2 regions of the Shewanella decolorationis genome follow, and region 1 is predicted to be linked to the other one. Evidence: predicted binding sites of a transcription regulator. Region 1 holds the regulator's gene; the other holds the start of a gene.
What was found. Region 1 encodes FliA, which starts transcription of late flagellar genes. Its sites were predicted from a motif close to CTAAAGNTNNNNNNNNNNNNGCCGATA; they were not measured.
Positions count from the first base shown of each region.

Region 2: pomA (flagellar motor protein PomA) is a predicted target of FliA. The motif match lies at 5,066-5,092, and genes of this name have one in related genera.

Region 1 is NZ_CP037898.1:1,337,124-1,350,838, forward strand. Features, by position in the region: gene flhB (flagellar biosynthesis protein FlhB) at 1-951, shown strand, start outside; gene flhA (flagellar biosynthesis protein FlhA) at 1,215-3,314, shown strand; gene flhF (flagellar biosynthesis GTPase FlhF) at 3,326-4,702, shown strand; gene EYR25_RS06035 (MinD/ParA family protein) at 4,707-5,588, shown strand; gene EYR25_RS06040 (RNA polymerase sigma factor FliA) at 5,581-6,294, shown strand; gene cheY (chemotaxis response regulator CheY) at 6,342-6,725, shown strand; gene EYR25_RS06050 (protein phosphatase CheZ) at 6,739-7,476, shown strand; gene EYR25_RS06055 (chemotaxis protein CheA) at 7,492-9,780, shown strand; gene EYR25_RS06060 (protein-glutamate methylesterase/protein-glutamine glutaminase) at 9,801-10,943, shown strand; gene EYR25_RS06065 (membrane anchored protein in chemotaxis locus) at 10,981-11,466, shown strand; gene EYR25_RS06070 (ParA family protein) at 11,531-12,322, shown strand; gene EYR25_RS06075 (chemotaxis protein CheW) at 12,306-13,280, shown strand; gene EYR25_RS06080 (chemotaxis protein CheW) at 13,288-13,715, shown strand, end outside.
Region 2 is NZ_CP037898.1:3,078,144-3,096,250, reverse strand. Features, by position in the region: gene nadK (NAD(+) kinase) at 201-1,079, opposite strand; gene grpE (nucleotide exchange factor GrpE) at 1,179-1,799, shown strand; gene dxs (1-deoxy-D-xylulose-5-phosphate synthase) at 1,923-3,791, opposite strand; gene ispA ((2E,6E)-farnesyl diphosphate synthase) at 3,813-4,694, opposite strand; gene xseB (exodeoxyribonuclease VII small subunit) at 4,697-4,936, opposite strand; gene pomA (flagellar motor protein PomA) at 5,251-6,018, shown strand; gene EYR25_RS13920 (flagellar motor protein MotB) at 6,022-6,942, shown strand; gene thiI (tRNA uracil 4-sulfurtransferase ThiI) at 7,136-8,590, shown strand; gene EYR25_RS13910 (hypothetical protein) at 8,720-8,953, opposite strand; gene EYR25_RS13905 (transcriptional regulator GcvA) at 9,130-10,041, shown strand; gene EYR25_RS13900 (alpha/beta fold hydrolase) at 10,022-10,693, shown strand; gene EYR25_RS13895 (DUF423 domain-containing protein) at 10,787-11,179, shown strand; gene rlmM (23S rRNA (cytidine(2498)-2'-O)-methyltransferase RlmM) at 11,333-12,418, shown strand; gene EYR25_RS13885 (isocitrate dehydrogenase) at 12,555-13,565, opposite strand; gene EYR25_RS13875 (S9 family peptidase) at 13,820-16,636, shown strand; gene EYR25_RS13870 (esterase/lipase family protein) at 17,688-18,107, shown strand, end outside.

The DNA of each region.
Region 1 (13,715 bases):
TTCGAGCGCGTCTTTACTATGGACCGCGCGGCAATTTTTGATACAAACCAGATGTTTAATGTATGGGGCGTCGTGGGGAGCGAGATTGGCTGGCCGTTACTCAAGATTATGTTACTGATTGTGGTGGTGGCATTTATTGGTAACGTATCCCTTGGCGGGATGAACTTCTCCACTCAAGCCATGATGCCCAAAGCCAGTAAGATGAGCCCGATTGCGGGGTTTAAGCGGATGTTTGGTGTGCAGGCCTTGGTTGAATTAACCAAAGGGATTGCTAAGTTCTCCGTGGTAGCTATTGCCGCTTATTTGCTACTCAGCCATTATTTCAACGATATTCTGCTCCTGTCTGCCGATCATCTCCCCGGTAACGTCCATCATGCGTTGGATTTATTGGTGTGGATGTTTATCCTGCTTTGTTCTTCTGTTTTAGTTATAGTGGTTATCGATGTGCCGTTTCAGATCTGGAACCACAACAAACAACTAAAAATGACTAAGCAGGAAGTCAAAGACGAGTATAAAGATACCGAAGGTAAACCTGAGGTTAAAGGGCGAGTTCGGCAAATGCAGCGTGAGTTAGCGCAGCGGCGCATGATGGCCGAAGTCCCTAATGCGGATGTGATTGTGGTAAACCCTGAGCACTATGCCGTGGCCATTAAATACGATGTAAAGCGTTCTGCTGCGCCTTTTGTTATCGCTAAAGGTGTTGATGATGTTGCATTTAAAATCCGTGAGGTGGCAAGGGCACACAATATTGCCATCGTTTCAGCGCCGCCGCTGGCTCGAGCGATTTATCACACCACTAAGCTTGATCAGCAGATCCCCGAAGGTTTATTTACTGCGGTCGCTCAAGTACTCGCTTATGTATTCCAGTTACGTCAGTATCAAAAAGGGCGTGGCCGTAAACCTATACCCATTCCACTTAATCAACCTATTCCTGACGAACTTAAATATTAGGGGGGTTGACGTTTAAGTAAGTTTTGGACGCCACAACCGCAGCTCCTCGCTGAGGGGAATAACGAGGCATTATTTCGCGTTTAGCGTGCACCAACTTGCCAGAACAAACAAAAATATAATCTCGAAACAACAGTGAATCCTGATAAGCTGTCTCGATATTTCTTAAGGCAATTTCTTTAATCTTTTACTTGGTTGTATAACACATGATGTTGGCGTATTTCTTGCTTTTAGGCTGTTATACGTCAAAGTTTAGGTATCTGTGAATGGATGTTAAAGCCACCCTAGGCCAAGTAAAACAGTTGAGACTGAGCTCTTTCAAGGGGATAGGTACGCCAATGCTAGTGCTTGCTGCATTGGCTATGATTGTGCTGCCTATCCCACCGTTTCTACTCGACGTTCTGTTCTCCTTTAACATAGCCTTAGCTTTGATTGTTCTTCTTGTCGCGATTTATACCGACAGACCCTTAGATTTTGCTGCTTTTCCAACAGTTTTATTAGTTGCGACACTGCTGCGACTCGCGCTTAACGTGGCCTCGACCCGTGTGGTATTACTCGAAGGTCACAATGGTGGTGACGCCGCGGGTAAGGTGATTGAGGCCTTCGGCTCCGTGGTGATTGGCGGTAACTATGCTGTCGGTCTAGTCGTATTTATCATTTTGATTATTATCAACTTTGCCGTTGTCACTAAAGGTGCTGGCCGTATTGCCGAGGTGAGTGCTCGCTTTACCTTAGATGCGATGCCTGGTAAGCAAATGGCCATCGATGCCGATTTAAATGCTGGCATTATTAATCAGGATCAAGCCAGAACCAGACGCGCCGAGGTGACCCGCGAAGCCGATTTCTATGGTGCAATGGACGGTGCGTCTAAGTTTGTGAAGGGCGATGCGATTGCCGGTATTATGATCTTGGTTATCAACATTCTCGGTGGGTTTATTATCGGGATTGTGCAGCATGGTTTGACATTCTCTCAAGCCGTTGAAATTTATACTCTGTTAACCATCGGTGACGGTCTCGTCGCGCAAATCCCTGGTTTATTACTGTCAATCGCCGCGGCGTTGATGGTGACTCGTCAAAATGAATCTGGCGATATGGGGCAGATGCTAATTAGTCAGATGTTTGACAGTCATAAGTCTCTGAGCATCGCTGCGGGCGTATTATTCGTGATGGGCATAGTTCCAGGCATGCCGCATATGGCGTTTTTGGGTTTCGCAGCAATCACTGGCGGAGCCGCATACTTTGTGTATAAACGTAATGAAGCTAAACGCACTAAAGCCCTCGAACAGGTTAAAACGGGTCCAACTGAAAAACTGGATAGAGAGCCAAAAGAACTCAGTTGGGACGATGTACAACATGTTGATACTATCGGTCTGGAAGTGGGATACCGTTTAATTCCATTGGTCGATAAGGGCCAAGGTGGCGAGTTACTAAGTCGGATCAAAGGGGTACGTAAAAAACTTTCGCAAGAACTGGGCTTCTTGGTGCCTGCGGTACATATTCGTGACAATCTCGATTTATCACCCAATGCCTATCGCATTTCATTAATGGGCGTGGTGGTTGGAGAGGCTGATATTCGGCATGACTGCGAACTTGCCATCAACCCTGGCCAAGTTTATGGCAAGCTCGATGGTATCGAGACTCGTGATCCTGCCTTTGGTCTCGAAGCCGTGTGGATTGCCCCTGAGCTGCGTGAACATGCACAAACCTTAGGTTATACCGTGGTGGATGCCGCGACAGTGGTGGCAACCCACATTAGTCAAATATTGACGAATAATGCGGCGAAGCTCTTAGGCTACGAAGAAGTGCAACAACTGATGGATATGCTTGCCAAGCATTCGCCTAAGCTGGTGGATGGCTTTATTCCTGATGTGATGCCGCTCGGAAATGTCGTAAAAGTGATGCAAAACCTATTAAATGAAGGAGTTTCTGTCAGAGACTTGCGTACCATAGTGCAAACTTTGTTAGAATACGGCACTAAGAGTAACGATACAGAAGTGTTAACGGCGGCCGTGCGTATTGCATTGAAGCGCATGATAGTTCAAGAGATCTCCGGTCCTGAACTTGAAATCCCCGTCATAACTTTGGCGCCAGAGTTGGAACAGATGTTGCATCAATCAATGCAAGCAACCGGTGGCGATGGCCCCAATATCGAACCTGGCCTTGCAGAGCGCATGCAGCAATCCTTAGCGGATGCCGCTCAAAAGCAAGAAATGGTTGGTCAACCCGCTATTTTGCTAACGTCAGGTATGTTACGTGCGACACTGTCTCGCTTTGTTAAATATACTATTCCAAATCTCAGAGTGATTTCTTACCAAGAAATCCCCGATGAAAAGCAAATACGCATAGTGTCTGCCGTCGGCCAGTAGAGGACGCATAAGTGAAGATTAAACGTTTTTTTGCCAAAGACATGCGTGCTGCACTGGCCCAAGTGAAGGACACGCTCGGCTCCGATGCCGTGATTATGTCGAATAAAAAAGTGAATGGCGGCATTGAGATTGTGGCCGCCGTTGACTACGACGAGCCAAAAGCGAAAGCGCCTGCAGCTGCACCTACCTTTATGGATGTGAGTGATGATTTAGTGTCACTTGGTGCCAAAGCGCCGATTCGTGCTGAAACTAAGCTTAAACCCTCAGCGCCAGCGGACTCTCTCCAAGCTTTGCTCGAGAAGCAACAAAGTCGTTTAAACCAACAACTCACCCATCAAAAGCAAGACGCGGAGCTGCCAGCGTGGGCACAAGCCTTACAGGCTCCCGCGGCGCAAAAAACTGAGCGCCGTGATATGGGAAATGCTTTCGATAAGAAGCCGCAGGTATCACAGAAGCAAAATGCGGATCTCGAAGCGATGCGTGATGAGTTAGCATCTTTACGCAATCTGCTCACCCATCAAGTGTCTGCGCTGATGACTGAACACAAAAAACGTATCGATCCTGTGGGCGCCATGCTGGAGTCAAAATTATTGGAGGCTGAGTTTTCTCCTGCAGTGGCGAACAAGTTAGCGGCGCTTAGTCAACACTATACTCCGGCAGAATTAGTTCGTGCCTTGCCACAAAGTCTAGCCAATATGCTTGATAATCAAGGTGATGATATCGTTAAGCAAGGCGGTGTTGTGGCGCTGGTTGGCCCAACGGGTGTGGGGAAGACCACATCTTTAGCCAAATTAGCGGCTCGCTTTGCTGCCCATCATGGTGCGGACCAAGTGGCTTTGATTACCACAGATCATTATCGTATTGGCGCGTATGAGCAATTGGCGACTTATGGCAAAATTATGGGATGCCCCGTTAAGCAAGCCCATGATCTTGCTGAGCTAGAGCAAATTCTGTATCAGTTCAGAAATCGCAAGCTAGTATTGATAGATACTGCTGGTATGGGTCAACGAGATATGCGGCTTTACCAGCAACTTGATAATTTAACTGCAAATAGCAGAATACCTATCCGCAGTTATCTGGTACTGTCTGCCACAGGACAGCGCCGCGTGCTGCAAGATGCTGTAAATCACTTTAAACGCATTCCATTATCTGGTGTTGTGCTCACCAAACTTGATGAATCCGTGTCGTTAGCGGGCGCATTAAGTGTGTTGATCCAAAGTGGGTTGCCATTAAGTTATGTTACGGATGGGCAGCGAGTGCCCGAAGATATGAAAGTTGCCGATACTTTACTGCTCGCAGAGCAAGCATTAGCGGCCTTAGAAAACACTGAACAACAATCGTTACCAGACACAGCGTGGTCAGATAATATGACCTGTGCATTTGAGTAGAGTTATGACCCTGGATCAAGCAAGTGGTTTACGTATGATGAATCAACCCTATAACGAAAAAGTGAAAGTAATCGCGGTTACGGGTGGTAAAGGTGGCGTGGGTAAAACCAGTGTATCCATCAATACCGCAGTAGCATTAGCCGAAAAGGGCAAGCGTGTCTTAGTGCTTGATGCCGACCTTGGCTTAGCAAACGTCGATGTCATGTTAGGGATCCGTGCTGAACGTAACCTTTCCCATGTACTCTCAGGCGATGCTGAGCTGGACGACATTATTGTCCGCGGTCCTAAAGGTATTGGCATTGTCCCCGCGACCTCTGGTACTCAGGGTATGGTCGAATTAAGTCCTGCGCAACATGCGGGGTTAATTCGTGCTTTCAGTGAGATGCGTACCCAGTTTGATATTCTTATCGTCGATACCGCGGCGGGGATTTCAGATATGGTGCTCAGTTTCTCCCGTGCGTCACAGGATGTGCTAGTTGTTGTTTGTGACGAGCCAACCTCAATCACTGACGCCTATGCGTTAATCAAAATCCTCAGCCGTGAACACGGCGTCTTCCGCTTTAAAATTGTTGCAAATATGGTGCGTAGTTTGCGCGAAGGTATGGAATTGTTTGCTAAACTCAGTAAAGTGACCGACAGATTTTTAGACGTGGCACTTGAATTAGTGGCAACGATACCGTTTGACGAGAATCTGCGTAAATCGGTACGTAAGCAAAAGCTTGTAGTTGAGGCTTATCCTAAATCTCCTGCAGCGATTGCTTACCATGGTCTAGCGAATAAAATTATGAGCTGGCCAGTACCCCAGCAACCTGGTGGGCATTTGGAGTTTTTCGTTGAGCGATTAGTTCAGCGACCAGATTTTCAAGAGGAAAAAACGAGTGAATAAAGCCGCAGCGTATACTTGTTTAGACAATAAAACGTCAATCGTTGAACAGTATGCACCGTTGGTTAAAAGAATTGCACATCACTTGCTCGCCAGATTACCTGCTTCAGTGCAGCTCGATGACTTGCTTCAAGCGGGGATGATGGGGTTATTAGAAGCATCATCTAAGTTTGATGGCGGTAAAGGTGCAAAGTTTGAAACCTTCGCCGGCATAAGGATCCGTGGTGCCATGTTGGATGAAATCCGTCGTGGCGATTGGGTTCCTCGTTCTGTCCACCGTAATAATCGTCGAATTGCTCATGCCATTGATGAGTTAGAGCAAGTGCTGGGTCGTGATGCACGCGACACAGAAATTGCAGAAAAACTTGATATGACGCTAGATGAGTACCATCATATTCTTAACGATGTTTCTGTTGGTAAAATCATAGGGATAGAGGACTTAGGCGTATCACAGGATATACTTACCACAAGCGATAATGTTAGTGATGGTACGTTTGAAGTGTTGGCAGAGACCCAGTTTCATTCTGCACTTGTAGAGGCAATAAAATTATTGCCCGAAAGAGATGCGCTAGTGCTATCGTTGTACTACGATGAAGCATTGAATTTAAAAGAAATTGGCGCCATTCTTGAGGTAAGCGAATCGCGTGTTAGCCAGATTCTAAGTCAGGCAATGTTGCGACTCAAAGGCAAACTCAAGCATTGGACATAAGTATAATTATTAATTGAGCACTGAATGTCAGCTCACCGGAGGAAACCTTGGACAAGAATATGAAGATTCTCATCGTTGATGACTTTTCGACAATGAGACGGATCATCAAGAACTTGTTGCGAGACTTGGGCTTTAACAACACCCAAGAAGCGGACGATGGCTCAACCGCCTTGCCAATGTTGCAAAAAGGGGATTTTGATTTTGTCGTCACAGACTGGAACATGCCTGGAATGCAGGGGATTGATTTGCTCAAAGCAATTAGAGCAGATGACTCCCTTAAGCATTTACCTGTGCTTATGGTGACCGCTGAAGCAAAACGTGAACAAATTATCGCTGCTGCGCAAGCAGGAGTGAATGGCTACGTCGTTAAACCTTTTACTGCAGCAACTTTAAAAGAGAAGTTAGATAAAATATTCGAACGACTCGCTTAAGCAGGGATGAGCTATGAAGTCACAAACATCAGGGCTCATCACGCTCGAGCAAGCGCAGCGTTTAGTTGAATTATTGAACGCTAATGAACAAACTCAAGCGGATGATTTATTTAGGGAACTCGCTGCTCCACTCCAAAGAGAGCTCTTTGACGAAGTCGGAAAACTGACTCGGCAACTACACAGCGCATTAATGGATTTCCAAATCGATAATCGTTTGATTGAGTTAGCTAATACTGAAATACCCGATGCTAAGGAAAGGCTGAGTTATGTCATTGACATGACGGAGCAAGCTGCAAATAAAACGATGGATGCAGTTGAAGAATGCTTGCCGTTAGCGAATGCATTAACCGCGAATATCCAGCAAGTGATGCCATCTTGGGATAAGTTAATGCGTCGTGAAATTGCACTCGGTGATTTTAAAGTGCTTTGTCACAATGTTCAGCATTTGATGTCGCGTAGTGAACTGGATTCAAACCGATTACGTGAATTGCTCAACCAAATATTGATGGCGCAGGATTTTCAAGACCTGACAGGACAAATGATCCGTCGGGTAATCGATCTAGTGATGGAAGTTGAAAGTAATCTGGTGTCTATGCTGACGGTGTTTGGTGAGCAGCCAATAATTGAGAGTCAGATTACTCAGAAAAATAATATTGAAGCTGAAGGGCCGATAATGAATGCCGAACTTCGTCAAGATGTCGTAACGGGTCAAGACGAGGTGGATGATCTGCTATCGAGTCTGGGTTTCTAACTGGGAGTCAATTTGATGGCCTTTGATGTAGATGAAGAGATACTCCAGGACTTTTTAATTGAGGCGGGGGAAATATTAGAGTTGCTTCAAGAGCAGCTTGTCGCCCTTGAAAATAATCCTGATGATACTGACTTGCTAAATGCCATTTTTAGGGGGTTTCACACCGTAAAAGGCGGCGCAGGGTTCCTTAGTCTGACTCCCATGGTTGATGTCTGCCATGAGGCTGAAAATACATTCGATTTATTACGCACAGGTAAGCGTAGCGTTACCGCTGAGTTAATGGACATCATTCTTCAAGCCGTTGATGCGATAAATACGATGTTTGCTCAAACCCAGCAAGGGGAGCAACAAGAACCTGCCGATCCTGCCTTACTTGCGAAATTGAAAATGCTCAGTTCTGGTGAGCCATTACCTTCAGAAATGGGGCAAGTTAGTGCAGAAGTTGAGCCTGAACCAGAACCAGAACCAGAACCAGAACCAGAACCAGAACCAGAACCGATCATTGAACCTGTTGTCGAGGTTGCTGTTGTTGAGGAAATGCCTGCTGAAAATGGCGCTTCAACCAGCTCTAGTATTGATGAAATTGACGAAGCTGAGTTTGAAGCTTTATTAGATGCCTTGCATGGTTCAGGGAAAGGCCCCGGCGTAACGTCTCCAAAAGTTGAAGCGACTCCAGCGGTTTCAGCAAGTATTAAACCTCAAGCACAACCTGCCAGTGCCAGTGATGATATTACTGACGATGAGTTCGAGGCTCTGCTTGATGAACTTCATGGCTCTGGCAAATTTAGTGGTAAAGTTGAAGCGGCTGCGCCAGTAAAACCTAAGGCTGAAGCCGTGACTCCACCTCCTGCTCCAGTCGATTCTGATGAAATCACAGAGGATGAGTTCGAACGGTTACTGGATGAATTGCATGGAAAAGGCGGTGCTCCTGCTAAACCTATCACCAAAACTGAGCCTGCGAAATCAGTTCAAACTGCTCCTACACCAGTTACGCCTGTCACTCCTAAGGTAAATGTTGCGGCGCCTGCACCTAAGCCGGCAGCGGCAACAGTAAAAACTGAGGTTACAGTTGCTGAAAAAGCGCCTGCCAAAGTGGCGCCTGCAGCTTCTGCTAATGTGCCTCAAGGTGAAACAACCGTTCGGGTTGACACCGCAAGACTTGACCAGATCATGAACATGGTGGGTGAGTTAGTATTGGTGCGTAACCGCTTGGTAAGTTTAGGCATAAGTCGTGATGACGAAGAAATGTCTAAAGCGCTTGCGAATTTGGATTTAGTTACTGCGGACTTGCAAGGCGCAGTGATGAAAACTCGCATGCAGCCTATTAAGAAAGTCTTTGGCCGTTTTCCCCGTGTGGTACGTGACTTAGCCCGTACTCTCAACAAAGAGATCGATTTAGTATTGGTCGGGGAAGAAACTGACTTAGACAAAAACCTTGTTGAAGCGCTTGCAGATCCATTAGTCCACTTAGTGCGTAACTCTGTCGACCATGGTATTGAAATGCCTAGTGACCGTGAGGCGTGTGGAAAACCGAGAACAGGTGTAATTACACTTTCTGCTAGCCAAGAAGGTGACCATATTCTGCTTAAAATCGAAGACGATGGCGCAGGGATGGATCCTGAAAAGTTAAAACAAATAGCAATCAAGCGTGGCGTTTTAGATGAAGACTCCGCAGCTCGAATGACCGATAACGAAGCCTATAATCTGATCTTTGCTCCTGGATTCTCAACCAAGGTCGAAATATCAGATATTTCGGGTCGTGGCGTGGGGATGGACGTAGTTAAAACCCGTATTACCCAGTTGAACGGTACAGTCCATATCGACTCCATGAAAGGTAAGGGCACCATACTTGAGATTAAAGTGCCATTAACCTTGGCAATTATGCCAACACTTATGGTCGATGTGGCTAAACAAGTTTTTGCTCTACCTTTATCCAGTGTTAATGAAATTTTCCACCTCGACCTCACCAAAACTAACATTGTTGACGGGCAACTTACAGTTATAGTTCGCAACAAGGCGGTACCGCTTTTCTATCTAGAGCATTGGTTGCATCGAAATAAGACCAACTTTAAGCATGGAGATAAAAAACACGGCCATGTAGTGATTGTGCAGTTAGGCATTATGCAGATTGGTTTTGTTGTAGATGCGCTGATTGGCCAAGAAGAAGTGGTCATTAAACCGCTTGGTGCTTTATTACATGGTACGCCAGGTATGGCAGGGGCAACGATTACATCCGATGGCGGTATAGCTTTAATTTTGGATGTCCCAGGATTACTAAAGCATTATGCGAAAAATAAAAGTTAGTTTCCAAGCTAAGGAATGGAATGGCCATTAAAGTATTAGTCGTTGATGACTCAAGTTTTTTTAGACGACGTGTTAGTGAAATAGTCAATCAAGATCCTGAACTGGAAGTGATCGCGACGGCCTCTAATGGGGCCGAAGCGGTGAAGATGGCTGCTGAGCTTAACCCCCAAGTGATTACCATGGACATTGAAATGCCAGTCATGGATGGTATTTCAGCTGTGCGCGAGATTATGGCAAAGTGTCCGACTCCCATTTTGATGTTTTCATCGTTAACTCACGATGGTGCAAAAGCAACCTTGGATGCGTTGGATGCGGGCGCTTTGGATTTTTTACCTAAGCGTTTTGAAGATATTGCGACCAATAAAGATGAAGCAATTTTGCTCTTGCAACAAAGAGTGAAAGCTTTAGGTCGCCGTAGGATTTTTCGTCCAATTGTACGCCCTAGTGTTACGCCCGTTACACCCGTTACACCCGTTACGCCACGGTCAAGTTCGGGCGCTGTGCTTGGGAGTGTTGGGACGTCAGCGCCAAACGTTTCGGCGCCAGTTCGTTCTTCACCAGTATCATCCATTCGTGCCAGTGGTAAGCAATACAAGTTGTTGTTAATTGGTACTTCTACAGGTGGACCTGTTGCATTACAAAAAATCCTGACTCAATTCCCTGCAAATTATCCACATCCTATTTTGCTGATTCAGCATATGCCCGCGGCGTTTACCCCAGCGTTTGCGAATCGACTCAATGGCTTGTGTAAAATCGAGGTAAAAGAAGCGGCAAATGGTGATATTTTGCGTCCAGGTTGCGCCTATTTAGCGCCAGGCGGTATGCAAATGATGGTTGAGCGAACCGGCGTGACGGGGCGCATTAAAGTGCTCGCGGGCAGTGCCGAAATGAACTACAAGCCATGTGTTGATATTACATTTGCTTCTGCTTCAAAAGCGTTTGGTGGTGATGTGCTTGCTGTGGTTTTGACAGGAATGGGAGCTGACGGTCGAGAAGGTGCTCGAATGCTTAAAGCCGCTGGTGCAACCATTTGGGCGCAGGATGAAGCGAGCTGTGTAGTTTATGGTATGCCACAAGCGGTGGCTAGTGCAGGAATTGCCACTCAGTCAATTTCATTGGAACACATGGCTGAGTCAATATTAAAAGAGTCGGTACGTGGCTAGTCCCAATTCACACTTAAGCACGAATGTTGTGCTTATAATGGTATTAATGTCGATTGCTATAGTGTGTCTTGGTGCGTTAAGTTTTGATTACCATAGAAAAATTTTAAAGCTGCGTTCAGATGTTAAGCGTTTAGAGTCAACTCAAATCATGCTGATGGTGCCTGATGAACAGGCTCAAGCCATTGCTGATTGGCTTGCTTCGCATCCTGAGCAGACTAAAGCAATGCTCAAAATGGCCGAGCCTGGAGTGCAGACAGCGGTAACGCTTGGGCCTCAAGCGGCGTCCTCTTCAGCAGAGGTACCATCTCTGCTTGATAGAGCTTCAAATGGTAATGCCAAAGCGCAAGCCCAAATGGATTCTGTACCTGATGCATTGCGTTCAGAGACGGCACCGTCTGTTTCAAGGGAAAGCGTGCAGCCTCTGGATAATGCTCCTGTGGTAATTTCTGAGAATGCTGATGGGGTCAAAGTCATTAGTTTACCCAATGGTGGGATTCGAGTGACGACAAGAGAAGGTGAGTAACACAGATGTTACTCTAAATAAGCCTAGCTAATCGCCAAGCTTTAACATTAAAGAGGTCAGTGCTTTGAAGGTCTGGACCATTGCGAATCAAAAAGGTGGGGTGGGTAAAACCACGTCTGTAGCTAGCTTAGCAGGTGCACTTGCTAAGCGGGGCAAACGTGTACTTATGATAGATACCGATCCACACGCCTCGCTTGGTTATTATCTTGGTATTGATTCGGAAGAAGTTCCAGGGTCGCTCTTTGATGTTTTCATCGCACATAAAAACTTAACTCAAGAATTGGTTCAATCACATATCGTACCAACCTTAGTGGATGGCCTAGATTTACTGCCCGCCACTATGGCGCTTGCAACGCTTGACCGGGCATTGGGTCATCAAGAGGGGATGGGGCTTGTGTTGCGTAATTTACTTGCGCTTGTGGCAGATGAATATGATGTAGCCATAGTGGATTGTCCACCCGTGTTGGGGGTACTCATGGTAAATGCGCTCGCGGCAAGCCAGCATATTGTTATTCCTGTGCAAACTGAGTTTCTCGCCATCAAAGGTTTAGAGCGCATGGTGAAGACGATGGAGATTATGGGGAGGTCGAAGAAAACTCGTTACAGTTATACAGTCGTGCCAACGATGTATGATAAGCGGACGAAAGCTTCTCCTGCCGCGCTACAGCTTTTGAGTGAACAATATGGTGACAGCCTTTGGCGAGATGTCATCCCTGTTGATACTAAATTTAGAGATGCAAGTTTGGCACATTTACCTGCTTCGCATTATGCAAGTGGGTGTCGTGGTGTAAAAGCTTACGAAAGATTATTAGATTTTCTTCTAGTTGGGGAGTTTGGTCATGTCAAAATCGGTTGATGAAACTGTTTTTGATTTTTTTGAGTTACTGTTGCACGAAGAGGATAGTGCTCTTGTTGCTTCCCAAGTTAAACCTCAAGAGGGCGTTTCGACATCTTTAGCACTGAAGACAAAGACTGAAGCTCAGCTACTTAATGATGCCATTTTGGCCGATCATGAACAGTCTAAGACACAAGTCAAAAACACTGCTACGCCTGAAGTCCAATTGGCTAAGTCAAAGCCTACGGTTATGGCGACCGCTGAGAGTGCGCCCCCTCTGGTGAATAAACAGGCGTTAGAAAAATTACTTGCGCCTGTGCTGAAAACGGCCAATGTTACAGAGGAGAAACCCGCGGAGGTTGTATCAACACCCGTTAAACCAGTAACACCGATGGTGTCAAAACCTGAGGAAACTGTTGAATCTAGTGTGGTTGAACCTGAACAAATTGAGTCTAACTCGATAACGCCAGAGACGCAGGTTGGTTTTGCACCTCCGAGTGTGACAAAAGATTTGCAAGAAGTGCTCGATGATGAATTTCAAGTACTATTCTTTAAAGTAGCAGGTTTAACATTAGCAGTTCCCTTGGTTAGCCTTGGTGGAATTGTTAAGGTTGAAAGGATTAACCATATCATTGGCCGCCCTTCATGGTTCTTGGGAGTACAAACCCACAGAGAAGAGCAGTTAAATCTTGTTGATACTTGCGCGTGGGTTATGCCAGAAAAATACACTGATAAACTGGCGCAATCGGTAAATTATCAATATCTTGTATTATTAGAAGGCAGTAATTGGGGATTAGCTTGTGAGTCCCTGCTTAATGCCGTAAAGATTAACAAATCGCAAGTAAATTGGCGCAGCAAAGCGGGGAAACGTCCTTGGTTAGCTGGTGTGGTGAAAGAACAAATGTGTGGCATTTTGCACGTTCAAGCTTTAGTTGAAATGCTTGATTCGGGTTTAGGCTGTCAAGACTCCATTGGTTGAGGTAAACATGAAAGATTCAAGAAATGTCGCAGCCGTGGCTGCAAGTAAAGATGATGCTGTATTGCAATGGGTTACCTTTAAGTTAGACAACGAAACTTATGGTATCAATGTAATGCAAGTGCAAGAAGTGCTACGTTACACCGAAATCGCTCCAGTGCCTGGCGCGCCACATTACGTATTAGGGATTATTAACTTACGCGGTAATGTGGTTACGGTTATCGATACTCGCTCTCGTTTTGGTTTACAGTCTGCCGAAGTGGATGACTCAACTCGTATTGTGATCATCGAGGCAGAAAAACAAGTTATTGGCATCTTGGTTGATAGTGTTGCTGAAGTGGTTTATTTACGCCGCTCAGAGATCGATAACGCACCAAATGTCGGAACTGAAGAAAGTGCCAAGTTTATCCAAGGCGTCAGTAACCGCGACAACGAGCT
Region 2 (18,107 bases), 1.7 Mb from region 1:
ATCTAGTGCACACTAAATGATGGGGTGTGTTTTGGTGTGATAAAGATCACTTAATGAATTTTGAGTTAATCTGAAATTTAATAACGATTAATGAAGGTATTTACAGCACTGTTACGGTTTTATGATTCACTTTTAAACCAGTGTTGCTAATTTAGTTAATGGTAGGTTTTGCATTAACGACAAATGTTTAGTCACAAAACCTAAAATAACTTACTGCCCCAGCCGAGTTTGGTACGCAAAACGTGGAAATAATTATGTCCTTTTGGATGGATAAGCCTGAGTTGCTCTGAACTGCGGCGCACTATGATTTCATCACCTGGCAATACCGCTAAATGCACGTGGCCATCGCAGCTTACTTCTAAATTCTCACCATTTTCAGGGGAAACGACCATCTTAATGGTGCTGCAGGCATCGACCACAATTGGGCGGCACGACAGTGTATGTGGAAACATGGGCACTAAGATTAATGCTTGTAAATTGGGGGTAAGAATGGCGCCACCTGCCGACAGGGCGTAGGCGGTAGACCCTGTCGGCGTTGAGACTATCATGCCGTCAGCGCGCTGGCTGTACATAAATTGATTGTCAATATAGACTTCAAATTCAATCATATGGGCTATTTTACCCGGGTGCAGTACTGCCTCATTCACTGCGGTGTTACTGGCTTTTAGCTGACCATGGCGATAGACTTCGGCCTCGAGTAAAAAGCGGTGCTCGGTATCAAATTCACCATCGAGCACTTTGGCGAGCGCTTCTTCAAAGGCATCGGGTGGTAAATCCGTTAAAAAGCCAAGATTGCCACGGTTTACACCAATCACGCCTACATCGAAGCGTGCCAGCACTCTGGCGGCGCCGAGCATATTGCCATCACCACCTACAACTATGGCTAAATCACAGCGAGCGCCAATCTCTAATAAATCGACCGCGACGATATTGGTCCCTAACTCGCTGGCAACGCGCTCTTCCACGAGGACTTCATATCCTTGCATCGTCAGCCAGTGGTGCAGACGTTTGAGGGTTTGATTTGTCCCTGAGTGGTGCGGCTTGCCAATAAGGCCAATGGTGTGGAACTTTGTGGTCATATTTATGCTAGATCTGGCCTTAGGCCTTGAAACGTCAAAATTGATCCCCATAATATGCCCAGAGTATTTAGAAACAAAGCATTTTTAGCTGGAGTGAAAATGAGCAACGAGTCGATTAAAGCAGAACAGGATCTGATCCAAGAGGGTGTAGAGTCTGAAGTTTCTACCGAAGAAGCGAGTCTGATTGATGAGCTTACCCAAGCCAATTTCCGTATTGAAGAGCTGGAACAGTTACTCGCTGACGCTTTGGCGAAAGTTGAAGAGCAAAAAGATTCAGTTATACGTGCTGCTGCCGAAGTAGACAACATTCGTCGCCGTGCTGCGATGGATGTGGAAAAGGCGAACAAATTTGCCTTGGAAAAATTCGCCAACGAATTACTGCCAGTGTTAGACAATATGGAACGTGCGCTGCAAGGTACTAATCCGCAGGATGAAACCACCAAAGCGATTTACGAAGGTGTTGAGCTTACGCAAAAGAGCTTCTTAACTGCTGTGGCTAAGTTTGGGGTAAAACCTATCGATCCACAGGGACAGGCCTTTAACCCAGACCAACATCAAGCCATTGGTATGCAGCCAAGCGCTGAGTACCCAGCCAATACCGTGATGTTAGTGATGCAAAAGGGTTATGAGCTAAACAGCCGTTTACTGCGTCCTGCCATGGTGATGGTGTCACAGGGTGGCCCTAGCCAAGAATCTGCTTCGATTAATATTGAAGCCTAAGCGAGCGCGCTGAGCATTAAGTAATAAAAAGGACTGCAGATGCAGTCCTTTTTAGTTTGAGATTTTTATTAAAGCTAATCAGCAACTTACTTTATCATTTACAGGGAGCAAGCTCCCTTCACCTTAATTGGCGAGATAGGCATTAATTTGCGCTAACATACCTTCGGCATCGAGTTGTAAATCATGGGTCACTTCTTCTGGAGAGCCATGTTTAATAAACTCATCAGGTAGGCCGATTTGCAGTACAGGTTTAGGCATTTTAAGCTTTTGCAGCAGTTCTAATACACCAGAGCCTGCGCCGCCCATAATGGCGTTTTCTTCCACTGTCACGAGCACATCGTGGGTTTGCGCCATCTCTTTAACTAAATCCACATCTAAGGGCTTCACAAAGCGCATATCGACAACGGTGGCGTCTAAGCTTTCTGCGGCGGTTAAGGCGGCGGCTAAGGTGGTACCAAAGTTCAGCATGGCGATACCTTTGCCTAAACGCTTAATCACGCCTTTACCAATAGGCAGCGCCGTCATGGCTTCTACCTGAGTCGCGCCTGTGGCGCTGCCCCTTGGATAACGCACCGCGCTCGGGCCTGCATCATAGCAATAACCGGTATAGAGCATTTGGCGACATTCATTTTCATCCGATGGCGCCATGATCACCATATTCGGGATGCAGCGCATAAAGCTTAAATCGAATGCCCCTTGGTGGGTTGGGCCGTCGGCACCGACGATACCGCCACGGTCAATGGCGAACAATACCGGTAAACGCTGAAGCGCCACATCGTGGATTAGCTGGTCATAGCCCCGTTGCAGGAAGGTCGAGTAAATGGCGACCACAGGCTTATAGCCTTCACAGGCAAACCCTGCACCTAAGGTCACCGCATGTTGCTCGGCAATAGCGGCATCGAAATACTGTTTTGGAAAACGCTGTGAAAACTCCACCATGCCCGAACCTTCACGCATGGCAGGCGTAATCCCTAAGACTTTTTCATCCTGCTCAGCGATATCACATAACCATTTGCCAAACACTTGGGAGAAGGTTGGCAGTCCTGGCTTAGTGGCTGGCTTCTTAAACTGTGATGGGTCAAATTTAGGTACCGCGTGCCAACCGATAGGATCTTTCTCGGCTGGCTCATAGCCACGACCTTTTTTGGTCATGATGTGCAGCACTTGTGGGCCCTTGAGATTGCGCATATTGCGCAGGGTTTCCACTAGGGCATCGACATCGTGGCCATCGATGGGGCCGATATAGTTAAAGCCTAACTCTTCAAACAGAGTGCCAGGTACAACCATGCCCTTTAGGTGCTCTTCGGTGCGCTTGGCCATCTCTTTGATGACCGGCATGCCCTTGAGCACTTTTTTGCTGCTTTCACGAATGGTGGTGTAGAGGCGGCCCGACATCAACTGCGCTAAGTGATTGTTGAGCGCGCCGACGTTTTCTGAAATCGACATTTCGTTATCGTTCAGCACCATCAGCATATCGTTGTGCAAATCACCTGCGTGATTCATGGCCTCGAACACCATACCACCCGTCATGGCGCCATCGCCAATCACGGCGACCACTTTGCGGCCTGCCTGTTCTTTTTCGGCGGCAACTGCCATGGCTAATGCGGCACTGATAGATGTGCCTGAATGCCCCACGCTAAAGGTGTCGTATTCACTTTCTTCCCGCCAAGGGAAAGGATGTAAGCCGTTCTTTTGCCTAATGGTGTGCATTCTGTCGCGGCGACCAGTGAGGATTTTATGGGGATAGGCTTGGTGGCCAACGTCCCAAATCAAACGGTCAAACGGGGTGTTATAGACATAATGCAGGGCAACAGTCAGTTCGACTGTGCCAAGTCCAGAGGCAAAATGTCCGCTGGACATGCCAACGGACTTAAGAAGAAACTCCCGCAACTCATCGGCCAATTGAGGTAACAGGGCCTGAGGAAGCTGGCGGAGTTCATTAGGAGTGTTGGCTTGAGCCAACACGGGAAACTGTGAAATGTCCAAACTCATAGCGAGATACTTCGTCTCTTATTATATTCTTCGCTCAATGATATAGCGGGCGAAGTCTGCAATTAACTGGCTATTGTATGGCAATTTAGCCAGCGCTGATAGTGCCTCTTGGATCAGTTGCGCGGCGGTGTCTTTGGCGCCTTGCAGTCCAAGTAGTTGCGGAAAAGTACTCTTATTTGATTCAGCATCAGAGCCTTGGGGTTTGCCGAGTTCTTCCGTGGTGGCAATGATGTCCAGAATATCGTCTTGCACTTGGAAGGCAAGTCCTACCGCATGGGCAAATTCCATCATAGTCTGATATTCATCTTTTGGCGCATTAGCGGCGATCAGGGCTAACTCAACGGCGCAGCTGATAAGGGCGCCCGTTTTCATATTATGCAGTTGAGTTAAGGCCTTAAGGTCGATGAGTTTATCGGTTGAGGCTAAGTCAATCGCTTGGCCGCCACACATACCACGGTAACCCGAGGCTTTCGCCAGCGCTCTCACCATGGCGATATGTTGCTCGCTGCAGATCCCCGGCACGGCTTCGGTCACAATTTCAAAGGCTAAGGTTTGCAGTGCATCCCCTGCAAGGATGGCGGTCGCTTCATCGAAGGCGATATGCACTGTGGGTTGACCACGACGAAGGTCGTCATCGTCCATGGCGGGTAAATCGTCATGGATTAACGAATAAGCATGAATACACTCAATGGCGGCGGCGCAGGCGTCGAGCTTTTCAAGCGGCACCCCAAACATTTGTCCCACACTGTAAACCAAGAAGGGACGAATACGCTTACCGCCTAATAGCGCGCCGTGGGTCATGGCGGCCTTTAACTGCGGTGCTGTGTCTTCGAGTGTACTAAAACGTTGTTTTAATTGGTCATCAACCCTTAGTTGATATTCTTTTATTGCATTGACTAACACGCTTATTCGCCCTCAACGGCATAGGGAGATAGGGGCGCATTTTCATCCTGTTTGAGTAAAATGGCCACTTTTTGTTGAGCTTGCTCGAGTTTTGCTTGGCTGTTACGCACCAGATTGATGCCACGTTCAAATTGTTTTAACGCATCATCCAGAGAGACATCGCCCTGTTCTAATTCGGCAACGATGCGCTCGAGTTCACCAAGGGATTCTTCAAAACTGAGATTTTCGGGTTTCTTCGCCACGTTAATAATTCCTTTGAAAGAGCGGACACAAGGTATATCAGGGCGGCCCAAGGGTCAAATTCAGTCGACGGATATTTGCTCGATAGCACGCTTTGTTGCTGAATTTTTTTCAGAAAATTGAAATTGCCGCTAAACTTGCTTAGTGCTTGTCCGATAAAAGACAATAATAGCATTATGCTTATAATCATCCTTCGACATCATAAAATAAGACTTGAGTTAAGACCAAAGTGTTAACCTGCTGCGGGTGACATTTAGTGTTATTTTGCGAATAGAGTCAGTATGATGTCGTTTATACCGAATATTGAGGAGCCGTTGTGGATTTAGCTACAGTTATAGGACTAGTCGGGGGCTTTGGTTTTATCCTTTGGGCTATGATGACCAGCGGCGGCCTGGCAATCTTTATCGACGTTCCCTCAGTGTTTATCGTGTTCGGTGGTTCATTCTTCGTCGTAATGATGAAATTCAATCTCAAACAGTTTTTGGGCGCGGTAAAAATCGCCGTCAAAGCCTTTATGTTTAAGATTGATAAGCCTGAAGATCTTATCGAACAGTCAGTCACGATGGCCGATGCCGCCCGTAAAGGCGGATTCCTTGCCCTTGAAGAAGCGCAAATTTCCAATAGTTTTATGCAAAAAGCCGTCGATATGTTGGTAGACGGTCACGATGGTGAAGTGGTGCGCGCCGCGCTTGAAAAAGACATAGCCCTTACTGAAGAGCGCCATCGCAACGGCATTGCGATTTTTAGGGCCTTTGGTGATGTCGGCCCTGCGATGGGGATGATTGGTACCTTAGTGGGCTTGGTGGCCATGTTATCCAACATGTCAGATCCTAAATCGATTGGTCCTTCCATGGCGGTGGCCTTGTTAACGACGCTGTACGGCGCCGTGGTCGCCAACATGGTGTGTATTCCCATTGCCGATAAATTGAGCTTGCGCATGGGCGAAGAGATGCTTAACCGCAACCTGATTATGGATGCGGTATTGGCTATTCAAGATGGCCAAAACCCACGGGTGATTGAAGGTTTCTTAAAAAATTATCTTGCTGAAAAACAGCGGAAAATCGATACAACGGACGGAGAGTAGCCCATGGCTAAGTGCAACTGTCCACCGCCCGGAGCGCCGCTCTGGTTGGCAACATTTGCCGATTTGATGTCCCTCTTGATGTGTTTCTTCGTGCTGCTGCTGTCATTCTCCGAAATGGACGTGATGAAATTTAAGCAGATTGCAGGCTCGATGAAGTATGCTTTCGGGGTACAAAATAAGGTCGAAGTCAAAGATATTCCTAAGGGGACGTCTGTGATTGCGTTGGAGTTTCGTCCTGGTCGTCCCGATCCCACGCCAATTGAGATCATCAACCAACAAACCAACGAAATGACCGAACCCACGTTGGATTTCCAAGCGGGTGAAGACGATAGCGCGGGGGGGACTCAGCAGCAAAATGGTTCGCAGCGGGGCGGTGAAGCCTCGGCTACGGCCCAAGAAACTGCGGATGCGGTTAAAGCTGAAGCCGCGGCGGCGCAGGATAAAATTAATCAACAAGTGAAAAAAATGGCGCAGGAGCTCAATAAAGAGATCACTGATGGCGCCATTGAAATCGAGTCACTTGGGCAGCAAATCATTATCCGTATTCGTGAAAAGGGGTCATTTGCGTCTGGTTCGGGGTTCTTGCAACCGCGATTTAAGCCTGTAGTGCGTTCTGTTGGTGAGTTACTCAAGGATGTGCCAGGGATTGTTACCGTATCCGGTTACACCGACGATATGCAGATAAGTGATGAGCTCTATAGTTCGAACTGGGATCTCTCCAGTAAACGCGCTGTGGCGGTGGCCGATGTGCTGCTGCAAGTAAAGGGCTTCGATCCCAAGCGGATGAAAGTTGTCGGGATGGCGTCGAATAATCCCATTGTGCCTAATGACTCACCTGAAAACCGCGCACGAAATCGCCGCGTTGAGATTGCTATTGAGCAGGGTAAGGCAAAAGAATCTCAGGAAATTCAAGTAGGGAATTAGCGTTAAGCTTGAATAAAACGCCGTGAATGTTTCACGGCGTTTTTCTATGTGATTTTTTTGACTTGTGCATAAGCGCACGCCACGAGCAGTCCGTGTGTGGAAACAGGTGCGCCAATCGCCGTGAGTTTGTTATAATCCGGCGATTATTCTTTTAACCAATTTTGCTGTTTACAAAATTGCCCGCGGAAATCCCATGAAGTTTATTGTAAAGCTGTACTCAGAAATCATGATGAAGAGCAAGCCCGTGCGCATGCGCTTCACCAAAATGCTTGAAACCAACATCCGTAACGTGCTCAAAAAAGTTGATGAAGATGCCAAAGTGCAACGTCAATGGGACCGTATTTGGGTAAAGGTGCCAAATGATAAACCTGAATTAGCTCAGGCCTTTGGTGAGCGTTTAGCCTGTATTCCTGGGATCGCCCATGTGGTGCAAGTGGATGAATATAGCTTTACCTCAGTCGACGATATCTACCAGCAAGTCTTACCCGTTTACCGTGATCAAATTGCCGGTAAAACCTTCTGTGTGCGCGTTAAACGCACAGGCTCCCACGATTTTAACTCTATCGAAGTCGAGCGTTATGTCGGTGGCGGTTTAAACCAGTTTACCGATGCGATTGGCGTGCGTTTGAAGAACCCAGAAGTGACAGTTAACCTCGAAATCGAGGGCGATAAACTGTATATGGTGACTAAGCGTATCGAAGGCTTAGGCGGCTTCCCAATGGCGACGCAGGAAGATGTGTTGTCCTTGATTTCGGGCGGTTTTGACTCAGGCGTGTCGAGCTACCAATTTATTAAGAAGGGCGCTCGAACCCATTACTGTTTCTTCAACCTCGGCGGCGCGCAGCATGAAATTGGCGTGAAACAAGTCGCTTACCATTTGTGGAAAACCTATGGCGAATCCCACAAGGTGAAGTTTGTGTCTGTGCCGTTCGAGCCTGTGGTGGCCGAGATTTTAGAGAAAATCGACAACGGTCAAATGGGCGTGGTGCTCAAGCGTATGATGATGCGCACCGCGGCGCGTATTGCTGAGCGTATGGGCATTCAGGCGATTGTAACAGGTGAGAGTTTAGGCCAAGTATCGAGCCAAACCTTAACTAACTTGAACGTGATTGACCGCTGCACCGATATGCTGATCCTGCGCCCGCTGATCGCCATGGACAAGCAGGACATCATCAACGAATGCCGCCGTATCGGCACCGAAGATTTTGCTAAATCTATGCCCGAGTATTGCGGCGTGATTTCGCAAAAGCCAACCGTGAAGGCGGTACTGGCCAAGGTTGAGGCCGAAGAGACCAAATTCTCTGAGGACTTGATTGACCGTATCGTTGAGCAGGCCGTGGCCATTGATATCAGGGAGATAGCAGAACAAATGAATACGCGTATCACTGAAACTGAAACCGTTGTTGCTATCGACACCAATGAAGTGGTGATTGATATTCGCGCCCCTGAGGAAGAAGAGAACAAGCCGCTGGAGATTGAAGGCGTGGAAATCAAGCGCATTCCTTTCTTCAAATTAGCGACTCAATTTGCCGATCTCGATAAGCAGAAGACTTACCTGTTGTACTGCGAGCGTGGGGTGATGAGTAAATTACAGGCGCTATACCTGATTGAGCAAGGTTATCACAATGTTAAGGTTTACCGCCCTTAAGCGATAGCCAGTAAAACGCGAGCTAAGGCCAAACATCAACTTTGGCCTTAATGCGCCAATTCGCAGGTAAACGAATACAAAAAAGCCGCATTGGAATGCGGCTTTTATTTTACGGATAAGCAGTGCAATTTATTCGGTCTTGACCACTTGCTGGGCCGGTAACACTTCATCGGCAAGCAATAAGGTAGGATCCTGCAGCGCTTCTTCATGCATTTTTTCCATCGTCGCAGTCAGTTCGGCATTGATGCTTGCCTGTAAATCACTGGTGTCGATGATAATTTCTGCATCGATAACATTTGCGCTGACATTGGCACTGAGTGCGCTGACTAACACTAATGCAAAAGCAGATTTTAAATTGAACATAGTCGCCTCCGGGCTGACAAAGTATTGCTGTCAGACATTCCCATCACCCGTTCGAGATTGTCCAACTCATGTGTTTCGTTGGCGCAAAATTTAATCAAAAACGCTGGCCTTTACAAACGATTAAATGTAACAATACGGATTAGAAAAACTAATTAAAAATTGAGATAGAGATCACTATGTCAAGACGCTTACCACCACTGAATGCGGTTAAAGCATTTGAGGCCGCCGCACGGCATTTGAGCTTTACTCGAGCGGCTGAAGAATTGTTTGTGACTCAGGCTGCGGTGAGTCACCAAATTAAAGCGCTGGAAGATTTTCTCGGATTAAAATTATTTCGCCGAAAGAATCGATCACTGCTACTGACCGAAGAAGGCCAGAGCTATTTTCTCGATATTAAAGATATCTTCACCCAACTGGCGGATGCGACCGACAGGCTGCTTGCGCGTAGCGCCATTGGTTCGTTGACAGTGAGCATGTCGCCAAGCTTTGCTATTCAGTGGCTGGTGCCGCGCCTGTCGAAGTTTAGTGAAAAAAATCCCGACATTGACGTACGAATTAAGGCGGTAGACACAGAGGCCAGCTCCTTAACCGACGATGTCGACGTTGCCATTTATTATGGTTTAGGCAATTGGCCCGGGCTTCGCGCCGATAAACTTCGTAATGAAGTGCTGATCCCTGTATGTTCGCCAATGCTGTTAAATGGCCCTAAGCCCTTGTCTAAGCCGGAAGATTTAAAACACCACACGCTGCTGCACGATATGAGCCGTCACGATTGGCAGGCTTGGTTTAGACAATGTGGCATTCACGATATCAACGTCAACCAAGGGCCGATTTTTAGCCATTCCTCCCTCGTTTTGCAGGCGGCAGCCCATGGCCAAGGTGTGGCCTTAGGTTATAGCGTACTCGCTCGCCCCGATATTAAGGCGGGTCGACTGGTGTGCCCATTCCAAGAAGTGTTAGTGAGCAAAGATGCCTATTACCTCGTCTGCCAACAGAATCATGCCGAGCTGGGTAAAGTGGTCGCGTTCCGTGAGTGGATGTTAGATATGTTTGCCGAGGAGTCACGCAGTGAGTTGTTGCCCGGATAATCCCTCGGTTAACGAGGATGTTGCGTCAAGTGCCTATGTGTTAGAAGGCGCGCCATCAGAAACTTTGATTTTATTTGCCCACGGCGCGGGAGCGAATCGAGACTCCGACTTTATGTGCCAAATGGCCGCAGGTCTTGTCGCAAAGGGTTTTCAAGTGATGCGCTTTAATTTTCCCTACATGCAGGCCAATGCCGAGGATGGTAAAAAGCGCCCGCCTGACAGAGCGCCAAAGCTGCTTGCCTGTTTTGGCGAGATGCTCGATGTGGCGCACGCTCAGCCTGAGGTTAAGCGTGTGGTCTTGATGGGCAAATCCATGGGTGGACGCATGGCGGCGTTACTGGCCTGCGATAGCGCGCAAGCCAGCCGTATCGATAGGGTCATTTGCTTAGGTTATCCCTTTATCCCACTTAAGGGGGGTGAACCTAGGTTAGAACCCCTAAACGACTGCCAAGTGCCTGTATTAGTGCTACAAGGTGAGCGGGATAAGTTTGGCACTCAGGCGCAGATCCTAAGTTGGCCGCTTAACAGTGATATACAAATTGAATACTTAGCCGATGGGGATCATAGTTTTGTCCCAAGAAAGTCGTCAGGCACGACCGAAGCGGCTAACCTTGCATTGGCTGTTGATTTATCAGCAAAATTTATTGGCTAATGTTTTTTCTTGATATGGCGTAAAGCGCTCAGAGTCTGGACTAACGGCTTGAGCGTCATCCGTCGTAAAGCCTATTGGTTTTTGGAGGTAAAAATGCGTAAAGGATTGTTGTTACTCGCCGCGGTAAGCGGATTTTTTGCGGTCGCGCTAGGCGCTTTTGGTGCCCATGGACTCAAGGCTGTCGCGCCGCCTGAACTGATTGATGTGTTTAATCTAGGCGTGCAATATCACTTCTATCATACCTTTGCGCTGATTGCCGTGGCCTTTGCCGGGCAGTGGTTAACCTCGCGTTTGCTGGACTGGGCGGCGTACCTGTTTATGGCAGGCATAGTGCTGTTTTCTGGCTCGCTCTACGGTTTAGCGCTAGTCGGTAGCAAGTGGTTAGGCCCTATTACCCCAATGGGCGGTGGCTGTTTCTTATTAGGTTGGTTATTGCTGGCCGCGGCCGTATGGCGCCATAAAGTGGTGGATGGCAACGAGTCATAATACTTGTGTGGCGTAGCCACTGCGCCGTGCGTTCATGCTGCCAATAACACAAAAGCCCGATAGCAAATCGGGCTTTTGTGTATTGAAATTGCTATACTGGCGCCCAAATCGATAGTCGGCCATGTTTATGGCTTGGATTTCTTAAGGATCTCCATGAAAAACCTATTTTTATTTTGCCGTGCAGGCTATGAGAAAGAATGCGCAGCAGAAATCCAACAGCGAGCCGCCGAGCTCAATGTGGGTGGCTTTGTTAAGGCCAACAACAACGATGCCTACGTGGTATATCAATGTTTTGAAGAAGACGGCGGCGATACCTTAGTGAAGCAACTGCCGTTAGATTCACTGATTTTTGCCCGTCAGATGTTTGCCGCAAGCGAGCTGTTGGCGGATTTACCCGAGTCTGACCGTGTCAGCCCGATTGTGGCGGCGCTCAGTGAGGTGAGTAAAGCGGGTGAGCTGAGGGTTGAAACCCCTGATACCAACGAAGCCAAAGAGCTATCGGCATTTTGCCGTAAGTTTACCGTGCCTTTGCGCCAGCATTTGAAAAAATCCGGCAGTTTACTGGCACAGGAAAATCCTAAGCGTCCGATTATCCACGTGTGCTTTATCGGCCCAGGTCGCGCCTACGTAGGTTATTCCTTCAGCAACAACAGCTCCCCTTATTTTATGGGGATCCCGCGCCTGAAAATGGCTGCCGATGCGCCGAGCCGCTCAAGCTTGAAACTCGATGAAGCCTTCGCGCAGTTTGTGCCTAAAGAAGAGCAGGAAGTGCGGGTTCGCAGCGGCATGAATGCGGTGGACCTAGGTGCATGCCCTGGCGGCTGGACCTATCAATTGGTGCGTCGTGGCATGATGGTCTCCGCGGTCGATAATGGCCCAATGAATGAAAAGCTGATGGAAACCGGCCAAGTGAAACATTTCCGCGAGGATGGTTTCCGCTTCGAGCCACAGCGTAAAAACATTTATTGGTTAGTGTGCGACATGGTTGAAAAGCCCGCGCGCGTGGCTGAGCTGATCGAAGCTTGGGCCATCAATGGCTGGTTTAAAGAAGCCATTTTCAACCTCAAGCTGCCGATGAAGAGCCGTTATAAAGAAGTGATGGCGATTTTGAATACCATGCAGGAAATCCTCAAGGAAAACGGCATCAACGAATTCCAGTTACAGTGTAAGCACTTATACCATGACCGTGATGAAGTGACCGTCCATCTGTGGATTAGACCGAGCCAACCTTGGAACTAATCAGCGGTTTTTTATCGTTTTGTTAGTGAGTGAAGCCCCAAGTACATGTTTGGGCTTTTTATTTGGCCAGTCCCGCTAAATAGCGGCCATAAAAAAACGCACCCCAAGGTGCGTTTTTTGTTTCGCGCAAAAGCGATTATGACAGACGATCAAGCACCGCTTGAGTGAAGTCAGTCGTACCGTGGGTGCCGCCTAAATCGCGAGTTGTACGGTCGCCTTCTTCAATCACTGCCGATACGGCTTTACGGATCATGTCGGCTTTATCGGCCATGCCTAAGTATTCCAGCATTTGGATAGAGGCTAAGATCACTGATGTTGGGTTTGCGAGGTTTTTACCAGCGATATCTGGCGCGCTGCCATGAACCGCTTCGAAAATCGCTGCATCACGACCAATGTTGGCGCCAGGTGCCATACCTAAACCGCCGACTAAACCAGCACACAGATCCGACAGAATGTCACCAAACAGGTTGGTGGTCACGATGACGTCGAAGTTTTCTGGGTTCATCACTAACTTCATGCAAGTCGCATCGACAATCATTTCTTCGGTTTTGATGTCTGGGTAGCGTTGACTCACTTCACGGGCCACTTTCAGGAACAGACCTGAAGTTGACTTCATGATGTTTGCTTTGTGCACGATAGTGACTTTCTTACGGTTTTCTTTGCGGGCCAGTTCGTAGGCGAATGTTGCGATTTGTTCTGCGCCTTGGCGAGTGACGATACTGGTCGCTTCAGCAGTGGTGCCGTCTTCAGACACTTTTTGACCGTGGCCTGAGTACATGCCTTCGGTGTTTTCACGCACTGTGATGATATCAATGTTTTCATAACGGGCTTGAGTGCCTTTAAAAGACAACACTGGACGTACGTTCGCGTACAGGCCGAATTTCTTACGTAATGTCACGTTGATAGAGGTAAAACCTTCGCCTACTGGTGTAGTTAGCGGGCCTTTCAGGGTGATGCGGTTTTTTTCGATCAGTTCTAAAGTACGCTGCGGAAGTAGTTCGCCTTGCTTCTCGAGAGCAGTTAAGCCGGCATCGGCAAATTCATATTCAAAATCACAACCTGCTTTATCAAGAATTTTTAAGGCTGAATCAATAATACTTGGGCCAATTCCATCACCTGGAATTACGGTTATCGTTCTTTTTGACATGGAGAAGTCCTTCCACGGTTCGTCGTTACTGCAATCGTCCGACCCGGTATTAGCCGGGTAACATGACTATGAATTTGGTGTTTTTTCTCACTATTATTTTAACCGTCTTTGGTCAAACTTCACAGGAAATAGTGAGCAATATCACGATTTTTTATTGGGTAAAACTTGTAAAAATACTGGGTTATAACGATGATGGAGAGCCAATGGTTAAAAAAGTCTACTTTAGTCTAACAACTACATAAAAGAGGAAGACATTGAAGTTATTACCTATCACATCGCTAGTGCTGTTATCCCTCGGAATATTGCCGCATGCCCATGCTGAAACTAGCACTAAACCCCTTACCCTGACCGACATAATGAAGTTTGAGTCCCTCGAAAAGCCCGTTATCGCTGACAATGGTCAAGTGCTAGCGGTAGAGGTGGCGCCAGATCGTGGCGATAGCCATGGTTTAATTAAAAACCTGCAATCAGGAAAAGACTTTCAGATTGAAGGCGGCTCAGACCCTATCGTGAGTCACACTGGCCGTTATGTGGCTATGGCCGTAAAACCCAGTTTGCTTAAAGTCGAAACCAGTGATGCTAAAGCCAAGAAAAAACTTAAGGCTGATATGGTGCTGCTCGACACTGAAACGGGCTCGCAAACCAAATTTGAACGGGTAAAGGAATTTGTTTTTAGCGACGATGGCGCGCATTTAGCCATTTGGTTTGAAGCCGACGAAGAGGCCAAGAAAGACGCCAAAGAGAAAACCGAAGGTGCCGATGATAAGTCCAAAGCCGAGAAGGTGAAAGTCGATAAGTTCGACCAAGGCCGTCGTTTTAGTTTAGTGAATTTGTCTTCGCCTTCGCAGCGGGTGGATCTGGAGCATGTGACCGCCTATTACTTCGATAAAGACAGTCGCCGCTTGGCTGTTGCGGTCAATGATATCGAGGCGAAACAACATCGACTGCAACTGATTGATTTGAAAGACTACAAAAAATCAACGGCGTTTGAGTCCCAAACCCAACAAATTGGCGCGCTAGCACTTTCAAAAAATGGTCACTGGCTGGCCTTTACTCAAGGTGATGCGAGTGAATTACCCTATGGCCGCAGTTATCAGTTAAGCCTAGTTGATATGGCTTCGGGCAAAATTCGCCCCGTGCCAAACACCAAAGAGTGGACGTTAAATCGTTACGCCAGTTTAAACTTCTCCCTAGACAGTGAACGACTCTTCTTTGGCCGTGTGCCCGAGGTGAGCCAGCAGCTCAGCCTGAAGAAAATCGCAGAAGAAAAAGATCTTTACGACAAAGAGATAGTCACAGGCCAACGTGGGCTTAAGGTCTGGCATGGGGACGATCCGCGGATTAAACCTCATGAAATCAAGCAATATGATAAAGAGCAAAAGCGCACTTACTTAGCCGTGCTGCATTTAGGCTCAAACAATGTGGTGCAGCTTGGCGATAAAACGGTGCCAGATGTGACCCTGTCACAGCACAAGCGTTATATGTTGGCAAGCTCAGACTTGCCCTATCGCAAGATGATCACTTGGGCGGGTTTTTATCAAGACTATTACTTGGTGGATATCAACACGGGTCGCAAGTTGCCGCTGTTAACCCAACAACCAAGCGATGCTGAGCCGAGCTTATCGGGCGACGGCAAATATGTTTCCTATTATCAGCAAGGTAATGTGTATTTATACGATATTGCCGAAGGTCGTCGCACCAATCTGACCAAGTCTTTAAAGGTGAGTTTTGCCGATGAAGACCATGATTATCCTTCCAATGCGCCAGGTTATGGTTTTGGCCCTTGGCTTAAGGACGATGCAGGTTTCCTCGTCTACGACAAATACGATGTATGGCAGTTTAATACCGCATCGAAAAGTGGATTTGCCTTAACCGCAGGGCAGGGACGCGCTCAAAAAATTCAATATCGTGTTGAAGGCTTAGTCGATAATCCCGATGAGCCAACCACACTGGCCTACAATGCCACTGTGCTGCTGCATGGTTACAGCGACAAGACTAAGGCCGATGGTTTTTATCAAGCGACCTTAGGCGAAGCGGGCGTTAAGACCTTGATGGAAGGCGAGTATAAATTAACAGTGCTTGGACGCAGTAAAGATGCGGATACCTTAGTGTTCTCTAAGGAGCGCTTCGATCTGTTCCCTGACTTGTATACCGCAAGCTATCAGACCCCGCAAAATGCCGTGAAGCAAACCGATTTAGATAAGCAGCGCCAAGCCTTTAATTGGAGCCAAGCCGAATTAGTGCATTGGACCAATGGCGATGGCAAGCCGCTCGATGGTGTGTTGATTAAACCGACTAACTATCAAGCGGGCGAGCGTTACCCTGTGATGGTGTACTACTATCGCTTTATGACTGACAGGCTGCATGCCTTCCCGCAAATGAAGGTCAACCACCGACCAAACTTCGCTTGGTATGTGAATAACGGTTATGCGGTATTCTTGCCGGATATTCGTTTCGATATCGGTTACCCCGGTGCCAGTTCGGTTCAAGCATTGACCTCGGGCGTGCAAAAGCTTATCGAGATGGGTGTTGCCGATGCTAACGCCATTGGCTTACAAGGGCATTCTTGGAGCGGTTATCAAACGGCGTTTGCCATCACTCAAACCAAGATGTTTAAAGCCGCAGTGGCGGGTGCGCCAGTGGCGAACATGACCAGCGCCTACAGCGGAATTCGCCATGGCACAGGGCTTGCGCGCCAATTCCAATACGAAACCGGCCAAAGCCGTATAGGTGAAAGCCTCTTCGCTGCGCCGCAAAAGTATATTGAGAACTCGCCGGTCTTCTATGCCGATCGCATTCAAACGCCATTGATGATTATGTTTGGCGATAAAGACGATGCGGTGCCTTGGGAGCAGGGTGTTGAAATGTACTTAGCGATGCGCCGTGCGGGTAAAGATGTGGTGTTTTTACAATATGAAGATGAACCCCATCATCTGAAGAAATACCCTAATAAGCTCGATTACAGCATTCGCATGATGGAATACTTCGACCATTATCTTAAAGGTAAACCCGCGCCAGCCTGGTTAAGCCAAGGCGAAGCCTATGTCGAATATAAAGCCGATGATGAGTAATCCTCTGTTTTAGGCTTATCTATAAGCAAACGCCACCGAAAGGTGGCGTTTTTTATGGTAATAAGGGCGCGAGCTAGCTCATTGAAATAGTCCTTTTATACTCTTGAAATTACCATGGCTCACCTGTTTGGCATTAGCGTAGTCTGTAAGTTTTAAAGAAATACAAAGCATGCTTTGGGACAAGAAGAGCGTTAAATATTGGAAGCCGAATATCATTGCATGGTTATTGAATACAGACCATATTTAAGGGCGAACCATGGTATTTGCTCAACGACACGGTGAATAGAAATCTAGGATTTCTAAGCTTATGAACGAGAGCCATGGATGGCGAACAGGCCGTTAAACAGGGATGTTGTTCAAGTCCTTCCTTGGATGCTCGACCGCCCCGTCTGATGTGAATGGATTCACGAATGCCGCGGTGGCATGGATGCCAAAGAGCGGCCATGGGGCGGACGGTCGTCTCGCTAATCACCATGGCTCACTTGTTTAGCATTAGCGTAGTCTTTAAGTTTTAAAAAAATACGAAGCATGCTTTGGGACAAAAGCGATTAATCTTTGTATCTATTTATGGAGTTTATTGTCATTGTTTCCCCAGTGACTCGCCGTGAATATATCCCTATAGGCTCGACGGCGACATCCATGTCGCCAACGGTCACTGTAGACCCAATGCCAATTTTAACTACCCATTTGCGATATGTACGTAAAAAGCAAATGGACATAACTCAGTTTGGGACAAAAGCGAGCTAGATCTTTTACTCGAGTTCAGGCGTTTTGTATTAGGAAAAATAAGGGGATATTTAATGTTTCAAAAGGCAAGATCTAAGCCCTATGAATCTATATAGTCACTCAAGAATATAAAAGAAAACACAACCACTTTTAAGCGTAAGACTAGCCTCCTAAATCAATATCATAGGTCGTTGGAGAGTCGACACCAATCAAGAGCCTCAAACAACTGATTTTATGTCTGTAATTGCATCTAGTTTGATACAATGCAATCAAAATTGAATGAATACCCCACGTTTACCTCTTACTTATTATAAGGAAAGTAAAGATGGCCGAGTTGCATCTAATGTCTAAATCTGATGGAGATATCAAGACCCACGTTGTCTTTATACATGGGTTAGGTGGACACTACGAAAAGACTTGGCTTTCCTCTACTCCGGATAAAGGCTTTTGGCCTAACTGGCTTAGTGAAGAAATTGACAATATTGCCATTTGGTCGGTTGGATACTTAAACCCAATTTCTCGTTGGGGAAGCCTAAAAGCTATGCACTTTACCGACAGAGCAAAAGATATTCTGCACAGATTAAACCAAGAGCCATTACTCCGAGACGGAGAAATAATCTTTGTTGGTCATAGCATGGGAGGGCTGATGATCAAGCAAATGTTCCACTATGCGGATAGAAACTCAGAAGTACAAAGCTTAATGGGGCGAGTTACCAAAGTCAGCTTTCTAGCAACCCCACATAGA